DNA from 2 places in the Nocardioides sp. Root151 genome. Region 2 is predicted to be linked to the other one. Evidence: predicted binding sites of a transcription regulator. Region 2 holds the regulator's gene; the other holds the start of a gene.
The links. The regulator LexA, encoded in region 2, represses DNA repair genes until DNA is damaged. The targets are predictions, from matches to a motif close to TCGAACANNTGTTCGA.
Positions count from the first base shown of each region.

Region 1 (9,337 bases), on a different contig from region 2:
CGACGGGTCAGAGGCCGCCGTTGTCGCGGCGGTGACGCCACCGCTCCTCGAGACGCTCCATGAACGGAGCCGAGGAACGACCACGACGAGCCTTCGGCCGGTGCACCCTGCCGCCGTCGACGACACCGAACCCGTGGCGGGTCTCCTTCACGTCGCCCTCACCGGAGGCGGGGGCGGCACGACCGCGCAGGGTGGTCAGGCCGTAGGTGGCCGAGACCAGCATGATCACGAAGCCGAGCACGCCGACCGGGATCATCTGGAAGATCGCACCGGACATCAGCACGGCGATTCCGACCGCGAAGACGACACCCGCGAGGATCGCGCGGCGTCGCGCCGCACGCCTGAACGAGGTGCCGCGCAGCGTCGAGGCGAACTTGGGGTCCTCCTCGACAAGGGCGCGCTCCATCTGCTCGAGCAGACGAAGTTCCTCTTCCGAGAGCGGCACGTTTCCTCCCTTGATCGCAACGGACCTGTGGTCTTTGCACCAAGTCTAGGCAGCGCAGCGCAAAGGTGGTACCCGGAGGGCAAAATTGTTCATTCTTCATGCGCCTCCGATCAGGCTGGCGGGGCGCACCACGGCAGATCCGAAGCGCAACGCGGCCCGGTCCACGGCCCGGTCGGCCTCGGCCCAGCCGTGCTCCCGCTCCCCCAGCACCAGCTGTCGGTGGACGCTCTGCCGCGGCACCAACCCCTCGACGCGTACGCCGACCAACCGCACCCGGGCACGTTGCAGGCCGAGGGCGTCGTACAACCGTGTCGCGGTGCGGTGGATCTCCTGGGTGACGTCGGTCGCCTCGGGCAGCGTCTTCGACCGGGTGATCGTGGTGAAGTCGGCGAAGCGCACCCGCAGGGTGATGGTGCGACCGGCCACCCTGGCGGTGCGCATGCGGCCGGCGACCTTGGCCGAGAGCCGCAGCACCTCGCGCAGGATCAGCTCGCGGTCGTCGGTGTCGCGACCGAACGTCTCGTCGGCTCCCATGCTCTTGTCGGGATCGTCGGTGTGCCGGCGCGGGGTGATCGCCCGCCGATCGCTCCCCCAGGCCAGGTCGTGCAGCTGGCTGCCCAAGCCGGTGCCGACCGCGCGCTGCAGGGTGCGCAACGGAGTGTGGGCCAGGTCGCCAACGGTGTTCAGGCCGAGCCGATGGAGCATCTCGGAGGTCTTCTCCCCCACGCCCCACAGCTCTCCGACGTCGAGCGGGTGCAGGAAGGTGGTCACCTGGTCGTCGGGCACCACCACCACGCCGTCGGGCTTGGCGCGCCGGCTGGCCAGCTTGGCCACCGACACCGAGCCGGCGATGCCGACCGAGCACGTGATGCGTTGTTCGTCGTACACCCGGGCGCGGAGCATCTCCGCGATCCGCAATGGTGAGCCCAGTCGCCGGGTGGCGCCGCTGACGTCGAGGAAGGCCTCGTCCAGCGACATCGCCTCGACCAGCGGGGTGATCCGGCGGAACGTCTCCATCACCGAGGACGACACCGTGCTGAACGCGTCGTAGTCGGGGCTGATCACCACCGCCTGCGGGCAGGCGCGGCGGGCCCGGGTCATCGGCATCGCCGAGCGGACCCCGTGCACCCGGGCCGGGTAGTTGGCCGAGAGCACGACGCCGCGGTGGCCGCCGCCGACGATGACGGGTACGTCGGCCAGGTCGGGGCGGTCGCGGATCATCACGGAGGCGTAGAACGCGTCCATGTCGACGTGCAGCAGGTGGCAGCCGGCGGAGAGATCGGTGCGGTCGCTCATCGCGACCACGCTCCCTGGGTCGAGTGCTCAGGTGGTCGCTCTGGTGACCACCTGAGCACTCGACTCGAGTCAGTGCGTGGCGAGCACGTGCACCTGGGTGGCCAGCGGGAGGTACTCGGGGCGGGTGGCGACATCCTGCTCGAGCTCGAGCAGCGCCTGGGTGGCACCGGGTTCGAGGTCGAGCAGCGAGCCCGGAACCAGGTCGGCGAAGACCCGGACGCCGTGGATCGAGCGGGTCGCGAAGCCGGCACCGTCGAGCAGTGCGGTGAGCTCGTCACTGGTGAACCGGTGCCCGGCCTTGCCGGTGGAGTCGCCGGCCAGCACGGCGCGAGCCTGGGCGAAGTGGCCGGCCATCGCCCGTGCCACCACGGCCGCATGGCGCTGGGCGACCAGGAGGCTGAGGGTGCCGCCGGGGCGGAGCACCCGGGCCAGTGTGGCGAGTGCGGCGGCCGGGTCGTCGACGATCTCGAGGACGCCGTGGCACAGCACCACGTCGGCACTGGCCTCGCCGACCACGTCGAGCAGCCCGGAGAGCTCGCCCTGCTGGCCGGTGACCCGGTCGGCGACGCCGAACTCCTGGGCCCGCCTGCTGAGCGCGGCGAGGGCGTCGGGGCTGGGGTCGACCACGGAGACGCGGTGGCCGAGCTCGGCGACGCGCACCGCGAAGCCGCCGGTGCCGCCCCCGATGTCGAGCACGTCGCCAGGGGTGGCGAGTACGTCGCGCAGGGACTCCCAGACGACAGCTGTGCGGGTGGCGCCTCGGCGTTCACTGGCAGACATGGCTCCCAGACTAGTGGTCGGGGTCCTGGTGGTCGGGGCCGGAAGCCCTGCACTGGTTGGCGTGTCTTGGCGACGGAGGTTCTCATCCGGCACTCCCGGGGCTGCGGTGCCACAGCTTGCGGGCCACGTCGCGGGTCTGCTCGCCGGCCGGCTTGATGTCGGAGTACGGCGACATCCGGAACCCGCTGGTGTGCACGAGGACCCGCTTGGGGCCGGTGCTCTCGAACCCGCCGGGCACCTGCGCCATCGTCTCGCACACTGCCTCGACGCCTCCGGCCCGCCACTCGGCGTACAGCTCGGGGAGCTCCCAGCAACCGGTGGCGCGGACCGAGACCCCGCGCCGGCCGGTACGCCGCAGCTCGCCGCGCACGACCAGCAGCCAGGAGTGGAAGACCGTGGCCGCGTAGGGGCCCTGCGCGTCCTCGAAGAAGGTGGCGTCGACCGGGCCGGTGGAGTCGTCGAGGGTCAGGAAGATGACCCGTCGGCCGGAGCGGATCGGCGGAGTCTGGGTGGCCACCTTGACCCCCGCGACCAGCAGCTCGGACCGGCTGCGCTGGGACAGCAGGTCCTTGCTGCGGACCACACCGAGCTCGTCGAGGAAGGCGGCGTAGTCGTCGACGACGTGGGCGCTGACGTCGAGGCCGAGGATCTCGAGCTCGGCCTTCATGCGCTCCTCGACGTTCATCTCCGGCAAGCCGCTGGCCTCTTCTCCCGGCTCGTCGCCCAGCTCGAGGGTGAGCTGGACGCTGGTGACCGGCCGCGGGCTCTTCGTCGCCCTCGACTGGGCGGCCGCCTTGGCCCACACCCCGGCCGAGGCCAGCGCGTGGCGCTCGACGGCCGGAGCCTCCTCCCTGACCAGCGGGTCGCTGCTGCTGCGCTCGGCGGCCTGGTCGGCCCGCTCCTGCGCGGGTGTGCGCGCCGCGGGCCTCAGCCCCTTCGAGGACAGGCCCCGGCCGCGGGTCGACGAACGGGCCACCGACCGGGCGATCCGGTCGAGCTCGGCGACCTGGAGCAACAGGTCACGACGGGTCACCGTGCCGCGGCGGCGTACGACGAGGGGCGACCCGATGCCGTAGAGGTCGTCGAAGCCGCCGGCCAGCACCAGCCGCTCGCAGACCGGCCGGGAGACGTGGGCGCGGTGCCAGAAGTCGGTCAGGGACTGGTAGGGCACCGGCAGCTCACCGCCCTGTCCGCCCCGGGCGGCGATGATGCGCTCGACCTCGCCCTCGTTGATGCCCTTCACCTCCGCGAGTGCGAGCCGGATGCCGTAGCCGTCGTCGAGCTTCTCGACGACGTACGCCTTCTCACTGCGGTTGACGTCGAGGCCGAGCACGGTGATGCCGAACTGGCGGGCGTCATCGAGGATCAGCCGCTTGGGATACATGCCGGGGTCGTGGGTGAGCACGCCGGAGAGGAAGTGCGCCGGCCAGTGCGCCTTGAGCCAGGCCGACTGGTAGGTCGGCAGCGCGAACGCCGCCGCGTGGGCCTTGCAGAAGCCGAACGACGCGAAGGCCTCGAGGATCTTCCAGATCTGCTCGGCGACCCGGGTGGTGTAGCCCAGCCCCAGGCAGCGCGGGAAGAACCACAGTTTGGTGTCGGCCATGCCCTCGGTGTCGCCGAGCGCCCGCCGCTTCTCATCGGCCTCGGCGTTGGTCACCCCGGCGAACCGCGCGATGATCTCGATGACCTGCTCGTGGAAGACCACCACTCCGTGGGTCTGGGACAGGATCGGCTTGAGGTCGTCGTGGAGATAGGACGGCATCTTCCAGCCCTGCTTGGCATTGAGGTAGGGCGTGATCATGTCGCTCTTGACCGGCCCGGGGCGGAACAGCGAGATGTCGGTGATGATGTCGGAGAAGGACTCGATGCCGGACTTGCCGACCAGCTCGCGTTGCCCGGGCGACTCGATCTGGAAGACCCCCAGCGTCTTGGACTCGCTGATCATCTCGAAGGTCTGGTCGTCGTCGAAGGGCACCTCCGCCTCGTTGTCGAGGTCGATCTCGACGTCGTCGACCCGCTTGATCTCGGTGAGGGCGTGCGCCATCGCCGACTGCATGCGGATGCCGAGCACGTCGAGCTTGAGCAGGCCGAGGTCTTCGACGTCGTCCTTGTCGAACTGGCTCATCGGGTAGCCCGACCAGCTGGCCTCCACCGGCGTGCGGTCGAGCAGGGTCGCGTCGGAGAGGAGTACGCCGCACGGGTGCATCGCGATGTGGCGAGGCAGGCCGTCGAGTCGTTCGACCAGTCGGAACATCAGGTCGAGGCGCTCCTCCCCCAACCCGCTGGCCCGCAGCTCGGGCAGGTCCTTCAGCGCCATGCGGGCGTCCCTGGCCCGGATGTGCGGGAAGGCCTTGGCGATCGCGTCGGTCTCGCCGGGCGGCATGCCGAGCGCCGCCCCGACATCGCGCACCGCATGGCGCACCCGGTAGGTGTCCATCATCGAGACCGCCACACACCGCTCGCCGCCGTACTTGTCGAGGATCGCGTCGTAGACCTCGAGCCGTCGCGCCGACTCCACGTCGACGTCGATGTCGGGAAGGTCCTGGCGCAGCGGCGAGAGGAACCGCTCCATCAGCAGGCCGTGGCGGATCGGGTCGACACCGGAGACGCCGAGCAGGTAGTTGACCAGGCTGCCGGCGCCCGAGCCGCGCGCCGCCACCCGCACCTCCATCTCGCGGATCAGGTCGACCACGTCGCCGACGGTGAGGAAGTACGACGCGTAGCCGAGCTCGCGGATCATCTCGAGCTCGTCGTCGAGCCGCTTCCAGATGCGCTGCCGTGGTGCGTTCCCATATCGCCGTCCGATCGCGGACTCGCACCGCGCCCGCAGCTCCGCGTCGGCGATCTCGGCAGTCGATGACCGCTGCCTTTCGCCAGTCGAGTGCCGCTCCCTTTCGGCGGTCGAGGAGCGCTCCCTCTCGTTGGTCGAGTAGGTCGCTCTGCGACCGTATCGAGACCCCGACCCGACGACCTCGAACTCCGGGAAGTGCACCTCACCCAGACCGAGATCCCGCTTCGGGTCGAGCACGCACCGGTCCGCCGTCTGCCGAGTGCGCGCCAGCAGGTCGCGAGCCTCCCGATCACCCAGTCCGGCATGCCGGCAGATCTCGTCGGCCACGTCGTGCATCTGCTTGCCGGACTTGAGGAAGCCCTCGGCGTTGCCGCGGAACCCGCCCGGTCCGATGCGGGACAGCCCTGCCGAGCCCAGGGGCACCAGGGTGCGGGCAGCATCGAGTACGTCGACGGTCGGCGCGTCGAGTCGGTCGGCGTACCGGACCGCGTTGGTCAGCAGCACCGGCAGCCCGGCAGCCCGCGCCGCCCCGGCCATGCGGGCAGCGTGGGCCGAGGAGCCCGGACCGTGGCCGGGCAGCCGGTGGGAGGTGACCTCGACGAGGAGGTTGCCGGCCGGGACGACCTCGCGCCAGCGGTTGAGTACGTCGCGGGCGTGGTCGTCACGACGCAGGGTGGCCGCATCGCCGAGGGTCGAGGACGGTCCGAGCAGCACCAGTACGTCGTCGCCGAGGTGCTCGGCGATCAGCTCGGGCGTGGTCACCGGTCGGCCGCGTTCGCCGGCCAGATGGGTGGCCGAGATGAGCCGGCAGATCGCCCCCCACCCAGCCTTGCCCGAGGCCAGGAACACCGCCCGGGGCAGCCCCTGCTCGCGGAACGCCCCGCCCCGCACCGGCGTCCGTGACGAACCCGCTGGTCGAGAACGACGCTGCGCGACCTCCTCAGGAACCATCTCGAAACCAGGCGACCATGAAGCCGCATACGCCAGGTCCACTCCCAGCACCGGACGGACGCCCGCCCGCTGGCAGGCCTTCACGAACCGGACCGCGCCGTAGGTGCCGTCGCGATCGGTCAACGCGAGCGTGTCCATCTCCTGTTCGACGGCGCGCTCGACCAGCACGTGGGGATGGCTTGCGCCGTACTGGAGCGAGTAGCCGGAGGCCACGTGGAGATGGACGAACGGGTCAGGCACTTCTCCCAGCTCGCTCGTCCAGGGTGCCGGCACGCTCCATCGAATGCGCGTTTCCGGCGCGCCAGGGCAGCTGGCGCTCGACCGGGACGTGCGGGGAGAGGCCCAGCGACTGCTCGATGACGGCCAGGAACCGGTCGGACTCGCGGACCAGGTCGTCGGCCTCGCGCTCGGTGACGGCACGGGTCGAACCGGCCTCGGCGGCGGCCCGCTTGGAGGCACCGGCGGCGAAGAACGCCGCCCATTCGCCGAGCTCGGGGGCCACCTCGGTGAGCAGCACCCAGGCGTTCTTCTGGGCACGGCGGCGGCTGGTCGTCGGTGTCGGCACAGCCTTGGCCGCGATCAGCGCGGCGGCCGCCCGCAACGCCGCGACGTGCGCACAGGCATAGCGGGTGGGCACCTCGGTCGCGGTGATCGCTTCACGCAGGGACTCGGCGGCCCGCTCGAGGTAGGAGTGGGTGGTGGCGGGGAGACAGTAGGGATTCATGTCGTCGCTCCTTCAGTCCGCGCAGCCGAGAAGCTGCCAGTTGCCGTCGGCCCACGAGAAGGCGAGGTCGAAGACTCCCCCGCCGGTCATGCCGTTGCCGGCCTCGACCCGCCACATCTCGCGCTCGGCGAGCAGGTCGGCCCCGAGCGTGGCCAGGTCTCCCTCGGCTCCGTCGTCGTCGCTGCCGATGACGGCGCGGACGCCGGCCGACTGCCACCACGGCCCGGTCTCCACCCAGTGCGCGACGACGTCGCGCACCTTCCACAACTTGCCTCGCCAGAGGAACTGCTCGGGAGCCTCCACCTGACGGCCGGCCTGTCCCACCATTCCCCTACGGACTTCCACGGGGTCGTCGTACCGACGCATGTCCTGCTCCTTCCCCAGAGCTTTCGTGACGGTTTCGACCCCTGCTGATGTGTGCTTCTCGACCCCTCGTTCTCGACCCCTGGTGCCCTGCTGTGTGATCCCGGCGGAGGCGGGGGTCGAGGTCGCCTCCGCCGGGCTTGATCGAACATTTGTTCGAACAAGTCAAAGGTACACCCGGCCCCCGACAACGCGTCAACCTCTGTCCGAAACCGTGTGGAACTGGTTTCCGGAGACCCGCGTCGAGCGACCTGAATCGAACCTACGACTGACCACCGACAGTCGGCTCAGACCGACCTGAACTCACGAGATTTCGCCGACAGAAGGCCCCGTCCACTCCTGGCGGCGGCTTCACGACGCCGATGCGTCGAGCCACGCCCAGAGCCATGCCATTGCCGCCACGAGAAAGTGAACTGCTGCAAGGATCGCGTGGGGCCGGCAACATTTGGGTGCATGCTTGCGACGTACCCACTGCCTTCGGGCACCTACTCAGACCACGTTCGCGCTCACGTCAGCGGGTGTGCTGATGGCCCGGGGAACCGACGGCGACCTGGCCACGTCTCATCCCCAGTTCCACCCCGACCTCAACCCCATATCCAAGGGGAACACCATGAGCAGGAAAGCACTCGTCGCCACCGCGCTGGCGGGCTGTGCCCTCACCTGGACCGCCGGCTGTGCCAGCGACTCCAAGCCTGAGCTGACAGACGAAGACGCGACCACCGCCCTCTTCCATTCGATGGCCGGCGCCAGCGAGGGCACTGAGTCCCTCATCTACGCCGAGGACCTCACCGACTACCTGCCCGGCCAGGAGATCATCATTGACGGGGCGGATCCCGCGCCTGTGGCCGACGGGATCGTTCGGGGCTCCGTCGTTGACGTCCAGGTCACTGCAGCAGGCCGTCACGCCATGAACGGCGACGAGGAAGCTCCGGACGATGAGCGAGTCGACGTCGACGCGGAGGATGCGGACTGGCGTGAACTCACGGCAACCCTGACCGTGGCCGAGGCGTGGGGGGCAGCAGTGCGCGACCGGGACGAGGTTCGGTTCATCATCACGATCTCACCAGACGCCGACCCCGCTGACTACATCCAGGGCCTCGAGGCAATGGACGATGCTCTTGTCATTCTCGATAGCCAGGGAAGCGTGGCATCCAACCCCGAGTCGTTCCGTCTGGCGGCCCAAGAAACTGCACTCGGCGAGGTACATCCCGACGAAACGATCGCATTTCCGGCCACTGACCAAGGGCGCGAAGAGTTCTTGGGCGGCATCCGAACCCTCGATGACCTCCGACGTGAGGCCTACGTGAAGCAACGCACCATCGTGGTCGAGCGCTTCGTTGTGAAGAGCCGCTAGCAGCGCAACTTGCTGCTACTCACGAGGCGACATGTGGAAGCGCGACGAGTCGGACCCTGCGGGTGGGTCGGCATGCTGCCCGCCGCCGCGCGCGGATCACGGCATGATGTGCGCAGTTTGTGGTGACGCTCTTCCTGCATTCGAAGGTCAATGCCCTCGACCTCGGTCTACGCTCCGGTGATGCATGTCTCCGTGATGTCCGACGTCGCGCCAGGTGGTGACGGTCAAGGACCTCAGTTCTCCGACGTCGCTCGCGTTGGGCGTTACTTCGTACGCCGCTTCGTGGCACAGGCCCGCGCTTTCGACCAGCCCACCTTCCGGTCTGTGATCGCTGACCATCTCGAGGTCCCCACCGAGAACCTGCCCATCACCCGCGAGAGATGGCCTGCGTATGAGCATGTCAATGTGCAGGGCGCCCTGGACGTAGTCCTGGAAGAGCACGGAGACGCCGCCACCGTCGTCGGAGTCGCCGATCATCGGCACCGCGGACCGTTTGGCCTCGCGGATCTGCTGAGTGACAGCGACGGCTTCGGACGACACGGTCCACGCCCGGGAAACGTCACACGCATGAGCCTCCCCAGTGGACCCGCCGGGCAGACACGCGAGTGCCTGAGCATCGCTGTGGTGCTGTTC
Region 1 is NZ_LMGG01000004.1:258,198-267,534, reverse strand. It holds gene ASD66_RS09815 (DUF3040 domain-containing protein) at 8-445, opposite strand; gene dinB (DNA polymerase IV) at 542-1,741, opposite strand; gene ASD66_RS09805 (methyltransferase domain-containing protein) at 1,811-2,521, opposite strand; gene ASD66_RS09800 (DNA polymerase III subunit alpha) at 2,604-6,503, opposite strand; gene ASD66_RS09795 (SAV_6107 family HEPN domain-containing protein) at 6,496-6,987, opposite strand; gene ASD66_RS09790 (DUF6504 family protein) at 7,000-7,353, opposite strand; gene ASD66_RS09785 (hypothetical protein) at 7,877-8,704, shown strand; gene ASD66_RS09775 (AAA family ATPase) at 8,885-9,337, shown strand, end outside.
Region 1: a site for LexA is predicted at 7,495-7,510, ahead of ASD66_RS09790 (DUF6504 family protein). Genes of this name have one in related genera too.

Region 2 (9,337 bases):
GCGACCACGAGGCCCATCTGCTGGGGACGGTTGTCGACCTCACGCGGGAAGACCCAGAAGACGCGGGCGTTGTTGGCCGCCGCGTAGGGAAAGACTCCGACGAACGCGACACCGGCACAGCCCGGGCCACCGCAGACCTGGTTGCGGACCGTGGTCGAGCGGGTGATCACCGCGTGCACGCCGTACGTCGCATCGGCCGAGCCCGAGCGGGTCAGCGCACCCGCGTCCGGAAGCTCGGTGGTGACGTCGACCTGGAACGGCGCGTAGTCCTCCGCGGTCCGGCGCCACGTGCTCTGGATCGCCCGGAGCTCGCCGGCGCTGAACCCGGAACGGCCGTCGGTGTCGAAACCCGCGGCGTCGTAGCAGCGCGGACGCAGACCGTCGCTCCACTCGGAGTCGCAGACCTGCTCGCCGTTGAAGTCGAGGTAGATCGTGCGACGCGACCCGGGACGCGAGTGCAGCCGGAACGTCTGGGACAGCGGCGCCGAGGCGCGGGCCACCGGTTCGTTGCCGGCCTCTTCGCCGGAGCCCTCGAAGGTGTCGGCGTAGTAGAGCCGGTCGCCGGCGGTCAGTCGGGCGGCCGGGTCCTCGGTGAGCAGGCCCTTGACCTCCTCGGTCGCCTGCCCGGCCAGCCGCGCCGCGGTCGAGAGCTCGGAGTCATCGACGCGCTGGCCGTCGGCCGAGGTGAACTCGTGGTCTCCGTCGGTGCTGCCCGTCGCTGGTACGGCGGCCAGGCCGCCCAGGGCGAGGGCGCACACGGCGGTCAGGGTCAGCGTTGTGGTCCGGAGCATTGGGCGATTCTCCCACGATTGATTTGCGGCACGCTGCGGGCGGTCGGGCCTCATTGCAAGACCTTGTAGAACACCTTGATGAGGAACTTCTTGACGTCGTAGCGGCCTCCGACCAAGGTCCTGTAGGAGGTCGCTGTGGTCAGCCCAGCACGTAGTAGTAGAGCGAGAGTTTGTAGGACTTCACGTCATAGCGCTGGCCGTACCCCGTGGCCACCACCCAGTAGACGTAACCGTTGCCATAGCGCATCCGCGTGGCACTGGCCGTGCCGCCGTGGTGCCATCCGAGGCGTGAGGACAGTGCTCGTCCGGTGATGGGCTCAGCTGTGGTGTTGTTGATCAGCCACAGGGAGGCCCGATGCCCCGCCGAGGGGTTCACGGCCGCCCCGTAGGCCTGGACGGAGAATCCCTCGTACTTGAAGGCGCCCGGGATCAGGGCGCCGTGCAGCCCGATCGCGGTCCTGTCGTTGAGGGTGCGGCCGACGCAGCGCGACTTGCTGTAGTAGCCCACCGAGCCGGTCATCCGGCGCAGGCCAGGCCTGCGCAACGAGGAGCACCTGCCTGACCAGTTGTCCTTCAGGGATGCCTGAGCCGACACCGTCCGCGTCCAGTGCTTGCGGATGAGTCGCTTGGACGAGACCACCACCGGGGCGCCGATGAAGACTGACGAGTTCCCGAGCTCGTCGGTGAGGGTGATCCGGAATCGGTAGGTGCCCGCAACGGCGTACGCTCCGCTGGTTGTGCGACCGTTCCAACGGAACCAAGAGGGGCTGGCGGGGAGATTGCGCACGACGGTGCCACCGGAATTGAGGACCGCGACCCGGATCGTGCTGACCTCGGACTCTTGGTCGATGGTCGGCCTCAGTGTGACTGTGTCGCGATAGCCGTCGACGTACGGGAAGAAGCCGGTGAGACTGCGAGACACGCTGGTCACGCTGGGTGCGGTCACGTCGATGTCCAACCCCACGAAGGCAACTCCGGTGAAGTCGTGGCCATGATCGGAGGCGCTCGTCGTCACCCGGATTCGGTGATCCCCGGTCGACGGGGTGACGCCCAAGGCGGTGGGATCGACGGTTATCTCGGCGTCGCCACTCGCGTCCAGGGTGACCGGCTGTGAGTCGGTCAGCACGGCACCAGCGATGGTCTCCAGCTGCCAGGTGGCGACCTGACCGGGGAGCCCCTCGGTCTCGACGGTGGCCGTCGCCCTGTCGAGTCGTCCGTCCCCGTTGGGGCTCAGAATGTAGGGGTTGATGTCGTAGACCGATACGGCCAGGTTGCGGCGTGCGGTCAGCGCGGCGCTGGCGTTCTCGTTCGCACACATGCTGTAGAACGTGGCGCTGGTGTCACGGATGCATCGGCGGACGACGAGCTCTCCGGAGGCGACGTCGGCGTAGGGAGACGCGGTCAGCTGCCGTGGCTGGTCGCGAACCAGCGCCGGCCCTTGGGCCTGGTTCGCCCAGAGGAGGCTGAGCTCTCCCGGTCCGTCGTCGTGGACGGTCACGCTTGGCAGGGCCTCGGATCGGAGGTCGACGAAGACCGGTTCGGTAGGGGCGTCCCAGGTGACGGGGTTGGAGACGTCGAGGGTGGCAGTGTCGGTCGGCGTGCTCAGGCAGGTGGACGGTGTGCTCGTGCCACAGGGGGCGACCGTGATGACCGTTCCGGCGTCGAGGCCGAAGCTCGGCAGGGTCCAGCGAGCCACGCCGTCGACCGGATCACCGTTCGTGTAGTCGGCGATCATCTGCTTCCTGGTCTGGGCCCCGGAGCGGAAGGTGACCATGGCGTTGTCAGTGCCGGTCAGGGCCACCTCGATCGAGAGGTCGCCGCTGACCTGGTCACCCGTGGTGGGCGTGATCAGGGTGGCGTTCAGGTCTTCCGCCTGGGCGGGGGCGCCGGCCAGGCCGACGAGACCGCTGCCCACGACACTGGCGGCGAGAAGGGTGGCGAAGAGGCGTGGTGCGCGCATGGTTCCCCCGAACACAAACGTGGCGGAGAGCTCCGCCGATCTGGATGTCCCGAGACCGGAACCGCGGACACTTTATGTCACGAAACGTGCGGTGTGCGACGAAATCACGAAAGGCGTCGTACGACGACCGCGCGGTCGACGTACGACGCCTTTGTGGTGGCTGGTTCAGACGCGGCGCAGGACCGCGGTGACGATGCCGAGGATCGAGGCGTTGGTGCCGTCGATCGGGTCGTAGGCGTCGTTGTGCGGCATCAGCCAGACCTGGCCGTCCTTGCGCTGCAGGGTCTTGACGGTGGCCTCGCCGTCGATGAGAGCGGCCACGATCTCGCCGTTGCGTGCGGTCTGCTCCTGGCGGACCACGACGTAGTCGCCGCTGCAGATGGCGGCGTCGATCATCGAGTCGCCGGAGACCTCGAGCATGAACAGGGTGCCCTCGCCCACCAGGGTCTTGGGCAGCGGGAAGATCTCCTCGACCCGCTCCTCGGCCAGGATCGGGCCACCAGCGGCGATGCGGCCCACCATCGGCACGTAGGTGGCGGCCGGCATGGCGTCACCGATGCCGGTCTCGTCGATGTGCGACTCGTCTGCCGCGCTGATCGAACGGCGCGCGGCGAGCACCTCGGGCAGGAACACCTCGAGGGCACGAGGACGGTTGGGGTCGCGCTTGATGAAGCCCTTGGCCTCGAGCACCTTGAGCTGGTGGGAGACCGAGGACGAGCTGGTCAACCCGACCACCTCGCCGATCTCGCGCATGCTCGGCGGGTAGCCGCGTCGCTCGAGGGAATCACGGATCGTGTTCAGGATGCGCTGCTGGCGGGGGGTGAGGCCCGTTGCGTCCGGGGGGCCGTCGGGGAACTCGGCGACGTTGTCCTTCGATGCCATCGGGGTGCCTTCCGCAGTGCTGTTCCTGGTGGGTTTTCAACGTAGCCCCAAAACCCGACGGCTTCAAACACCTGTTCGAACGTGTCGCAAAGGTTTTCGAGCAGTTTCTCGGGTCGGGTCTCGGGAGTTCGGGGAGCGCAAAGGGCGGGCCTCCGTGGTGGAGTCCCGCCCTTTGTCTTCCCCATCCGCAGGCCGGGGTCGAGGCGACCTGCGGAAATTTCAGTGGCGTCCTGGCTCAGTCGAGCGGGACGTAGATCTGCTGGCCGGCGACCAGCATCGAGGAGTCGAGCGCGTTGAGCTGCTTGATGGTGTGCACCATGTCGCGCACCTCGCCGTCGTCGGCCACGTCGGCGGCGATCGCCCAGAGCGTGTCGCCGGGCTGGACCGTCACTGCGCGGGTTGGCTGGTCGACGCCGGCGTGGTTGGTGGCCATCGACGAGGTGCCGAGGAAGACCGCGGCGGCGAGCACGAAAAGCATCGCCGCGACGAAGACGACCAGCCGGCCGCGCTGCGTGAGGCGGACCTGGTTGCGGGCGCCGTGCTGCGCAGGGCGCATCGGCGTCTGGATGGCGGGGCTCAGGGTCATCGTGCTCATCGGGACCTCCGGGGGAAGGGGGTGGTCTGTGTCAGACGAATGTCTACAGACGACCACCGACAACGGACTTCCGGAGCGGAGGATCGATCAGACGTTCGATCGAACACATGTACGACGGTAGAGCATGTGTTCGAACGAATCAAGAGAGCGGCCGAACAAATGTTCGACGTGTCGCGGGGCGGGTCAGGGAACCCGTCAGCGGACCCGGATCACCTTCGACTGGGCCTGCCGGCACAGTCCCTGGGTGAGGAATGTCGGCTTGATCAGCGCGTAGAACTTGCCGGGCTTGCGCCTGGCGCGGGGCAGCGTCCAGACGCCTCGGGTGGACGTGCGGGCCAGGCCCACTCGCGCCGAACGACCCGGCCCCATCACGCGCCGGAGCTCGACCACCTTGCGCGAGACGCAGGCGTTGACCGGCGAGCGCAGCACTCCCTTGAACTGCTTCACGCGGACGCCGTAGGCGATCGTCCCGGTGCGGGCCAACGGCGGGCAGCCGGTGTCGTTGTAGGCGGCGGCCAGCGGGCAGGCGTCGCCCTTCTCGTAGCCGTCGGAGTCGGCGTCGGGGTCGCACGGGTCGCCCATGCCGTTGTGGTTCATGTCGCGCTGGGTGGCGTTGGCGTTGCTGGGGCAGTTGTCGTCGCCGTTGGCCACGCCGTCGCCGTCCATGTCGGGGTCGCACACGTCACCCAGCTTGTCGCCGTCGGTGTTGCGTTGGTCGTAGTTGTCGACCTCGGGACAATTGTCGTCCTCGTTCGCCCTGGTGTCGTCATCGAAGTCGCAGTCGTAGGTGATTGTCAGTGACCATGAGCTGATGGTGCCCGCCGTGCCAGCGAGGGAGTCCTTCTTCGAGGTGAGCGTCCATGTGCCGTTCGTCTCTGAGTTGTTGAATCCGCTCAGGGGAACGCTCGGCCTGTAAGTGCCGGTGCGGGGGGAGGCTGCGTTGTCGATACTGGTTGCTGCTGCATCGTCGAACACGGTATTTGTAAAATTGGGGTCGCCGCCGCCCAGACCGAGGAATCCAGAACTCGAGAGGGTAATTGCTTTGCTCGAGTTCTTCAGAACTACTGCGATGTCTTTGTGCTTGGCGACAGAGATGTTCACCCGCGCGGTGACCTTGAGTACCGGCAATCCGAGGATCGGTGACGTGCCTTGCTCCTGGGTCAGGGTCAGTGTTCCGGTGTCTGACGAGTCAGTTGAACCAGCCTGGGTCACCGTGCAGGTCGCCTCGGTGGGCAGGTCGTCGAAGTCGCCGCTGGCGAGGTTCGAGGACGGCGTCTGCACCACGGCAGCCGACGCGGACCCCACGACACCGACGACGCCGGAGATCACCACGGCCAGGACACAGGTGCGGGCAATGCTCGTGCGGACAGACATGTGGGGACCCCTCACGGTTCGACGACACCCTCCCGGCGCCCGGACAAGGCTAGGTCACCGGCCACCATCGGGTGAGCGGATTCCACGAACTCACTCCCCGGACCAGGCCGCCCAGAGCTCGGCGTACCTTCCCGCGGCAGCCAGCAGCTCTGGGTGCGATCCGGATTCGACGACCCGGCCCTCGTGCAGCACCAGCACCCGGTCCGCGGACTCCGACTGGGTGAGCCGGTGCGCCACGACCAACGCGCCGCGCCCCTCGGTCACCGCCAGTGCGGCCCGCTCAAGGTCTCGCGCGCCGGCGGAGCCGGCCTCAGCCGTGGCCTCGTCGAGTACGACGAACCAGGGGTCGGCCAACACGATCCGGGCCAGCGCCAGCTGCTGGGCCTGCGCAGGGGTGAGCGGGTGTCCGCCGTCGCCGACGACCGTGTCGAGTCCGTCGGGCATGGCGTCGACCCAGCCCAGTGCGGAGACGGCGGCCAGTGCCGAACGCACCGCCTCGTCACCCGCGGACGCGTCGACCAGGGTGACCGCCTCGCGCACGGTGCCGGAGAAGACGTGGACGTCCTGGCTGATCAGCGACACCTTCGAACGAAGGGCGTCGGGCGCGAGGTCGCCGTACGGAACACCGGCGAGGGAGACGGCGCCCGCCCCGGCGGGAAGTACGCCGGCGGCAATCGCACCGAGGGTGGTCTTGCCGGCTCCGGTGGCGCCGACGAGCGCGACCCGTTCACCCGGCGCGATGGTCAGCGTCACCTCGGAGAGGACCGGCCGGCCCTCGACGTACTCGTGGCAGACCGCGAGCAGCTCGAGCGGGCCGGGCGACGCGGGTGGCACGGCCGAGCCCGTGGGCGGTGGCTGCATCAGCGAGACGCCGGCCAGTCGGGCCAGCGAGGCGCCCGTGGACTGCACCTCGTCGAAGATGAACAGCAGCGCGCCGATCGGGTTGAACAGCCGGTGGAAGTAGAGCGCGGCAGCGGTCACCGCTCCGACGGTGACCTCGTCGGCCCGGACCAGCCAGAAGCCGGTGCCGAGCACCAGGCACAGGCCGATCAGCTCGGCGCGGTTCGACCGGGCGAAGAAGCGGGTCAGGAGCGCGAACACGGTCACGGTGATCTCGCGCGCGTCGTCGGAGCGCTTGGTGATCTCGTCGACGTGCGCGTCTTCCAGGGCGTAGGCGCGCAGGGTCGGCGCCCCCTGGAGCCCACTGACCAGCGCCTGGGCGCGCTCGCCCTGCGCGACGCGTTCGCGGGCGTAGAACGGGCCGGAACGCGGGAGGTACCACCGCAGCCCCATCACGTAGAACGGGATGGTCGCCAGGCCGGCGAGCCCGAGTCGCCAGTCGAGGGCGAACAGTCCGACCGCAGTGAAGCCGACCAGCACCAGCGAGTTGACCAGGGTCGGGATGATGTCGGTCAGCGAGTTCGCCACGGCCCGGGCGTCGTCACCGACGCGCGAGAGCAGGTCGCCCGTGCCGGCCGCCTCCACCCGCGCAGAGTCGAGGCCGAGTGCCTTGTCGAGCACTTCTTCGCGCAGCTCGGCCAGCGCCGGTTCGCCCGCGCGGGCCAGGAACGACACCGATGCCCACGTGGCGACCGCGCCCAGGACGGCAGCGGCGGCAATGGTCACGGCGTAGCGGTTGATGTCGGATCCCGGGGCGTCCTCGCGGACCGCGTCGACGATCTGGCCGAGCATCCAGGGTGCGACGAGTGCGGCCAGTCCGGCGACCGCGAACGAGGCCGTGGCCAGGGCCAGGGCGACCGGGTGGTGGCGCATGAGCTGCCACGCGAGGCGTGAGGTCTCCCGACGGTCGGCAATGGGCAGGATGTCGCGGCTCATCGCAGCACCAGCTCCGCGTAGGCCGGGTTCCCGGCGAGGTCGTGGTGGGTTCCCTCGGCGACGACTCGGCCCTCGCGCACGAGCACCACGCGGTCGGCCTGGGCCAGGAGTGCGGGGCTGCTGGTGATCAGCCACGTCGTACGCCGGTCGGTGCCGCGCGCCTCGCGGATGCCTGCGGCGATGCGGTGCTCGGTGACCGCGTCGACCGCCGTGGTCGGGTCGTGCAGCACCAGCAGCGGTACGTCGACGGCGAGGGCCCGCGCCAGCGCGACACGTTGGCGTTGCCCGCCCGACCACGTGCTGCCGTCGACGCTGACCGGCTGGTCGACGTCCTCCGGCGAGAGCGCCACGACGTCGGACGCCGACGAGGCCGCGAGCAGGGCCGCCAAGGAGTCGTCGTCGAGGCGGTCGAGCGGATCCACGTTGCTGCGCAGGGTTCCCTCGAAGAGGTCGACGTGGTGCGGGCTGACCAGCATCCGCGATCGCCGGGAGGTGATGGCCAGCTCGGAGAGCGCGACACCGTCGAGCGACACCTCGCCCTCCTTCGCGGTGACGTCACCGGCCAACAGGCGCACGAGCTCGCCGGCTGTGATCGGGTCCTCCACGGCCAGGCCGAGGATCTCGCCGGGGCGCGACGCGAGGTCGAGGCCGTCCAGGCCCTCACCACGAACCCCGCGCAGCACCAGGTCACCGCCGGGCAACGGGGTCGCGTCGCCGGCCGCGACCAGCGGTGGGGTCTGCAGGTAGGTCACGATGCGCCGTGCCGACGCGTGGGCGCGTGCTGTGTGGGCGCTGATGTCGCCGAGCATGCCGAGCGGTTCGGCGAGGTACTGCGTCAGCCCGACGACGGCGACGAGCTCACCGATCGTGATGTCGCCCGACAGCGCCCGGTGCCCGGCGACCAGGGCGACCACCGCGAGGAAGAGTCCGCTCAGGCCGGCGGTCAGGCCAGACATCAGGCCGTACGTCGACGTGCTGGCGATGCTCGCCGTACGCGCCTTCTGGCTGAGCGTTCGATAGCGCGAGCCGGCGACGGACTCGGCTCCGATGCCCTTGAGCACGCGCAGGCCGCGGATCAGGTCGGTGGCCACGCCGGTCGCCTCGGCGATCGTCTCCTGCTGGTGCTCGGTGCGTCGTGAGATCGCCGGCGTGACGACCTGGGTCAGCGCCAGGACCAGGGGAACGCCGATCACGACCACCAGCCCGAGCACCAGGTCGATGCTGAACAGCAGCACGGCGGCCACGATGACCGACAGGGTCGCCGCGATCGTGAACCCGACCGAGCGCAGCATGAAGCCGACCATCTCGGCGTCGGCGGTGGCCAGCGACAGGGTCTCGCCGGGCAGCAGCTTGCTGCGGGCTCCGCGCGGGTTCAGGGCATGGCGTGCGATCTCGACCCGGATCTCGTGCATCTCCCGTTGCACCACGGCGAAGGCGATGCGGGCGCCGAAGCGATAGGCGTAGCTGAGCACGGCGAACAGGACGACCAGGCCTGCGCCGGTGACGACGAGGCCGCGGACACTCGAGGTGGCCACGGCGCGGTCGATGATCACGCCGATCATCACCGGGACCAGGGTCTCGCACAGCTGCCACAGGCTGAGCAGGGCGAACCCGGCGGCCAGGCGGCCCTTGTTGCGGCGGAGCCCGCGCAGAAGGAGGCCCCAGGCCGTTGTCGGGGAAGGCGAGGACGACGGCGGGACCATGAAGTTAGGTTAACCTAACTAAGTTCTGTCGCTGCGGCGGGTGCTGGTCCTCCGGCAGCTGCTCTGCCGACCACCTGCTCAGCGAGCGGCGCGCTTGCCGCCCTGGTGGCGAGGTGCCGGAATCGTCGGCAGCTGCGCCGTGTCCTCGTCGGTCAGCCCGCCGGGAGAGATGCGTGGCGGCAGGTCGACGTACGAC
Region 2 is NZ_LMGG01000007.1:383,694-393,030, forward strand. It holds gene ASD66_RS19440 (zinc-dependent metalloprotease family protein) at 1-791, opposite strand, end outside; gene ASD66_RS19445 (FlgD immunoglobulin-like domain containing protein) at 931-2,751, opposite strand; gene lexA (transcriptional repressor LexA) at 2,917-3,633, opposite strand; gene ASD66_RS19455 (LysM peptidoglycan-binding domain-containing protein) at 3,869-4,228, opposite strand; gene ASD66_RS19460 (thrombospondin type 3 repeat-containing protein) at 4,424-5,602, opposite strand; gene ASD66_RS19465 (ABC transporter ATP-binding protein) at 5,693-7,438, opposite strand; gene ASD66_RS19470 (ABC transporter ATP-binding protein) at 7,435-9,141, opposite strand; gene ASD66_RS19475 (hypothetical protein) at 9,220-9,337, opposite strand, start outside.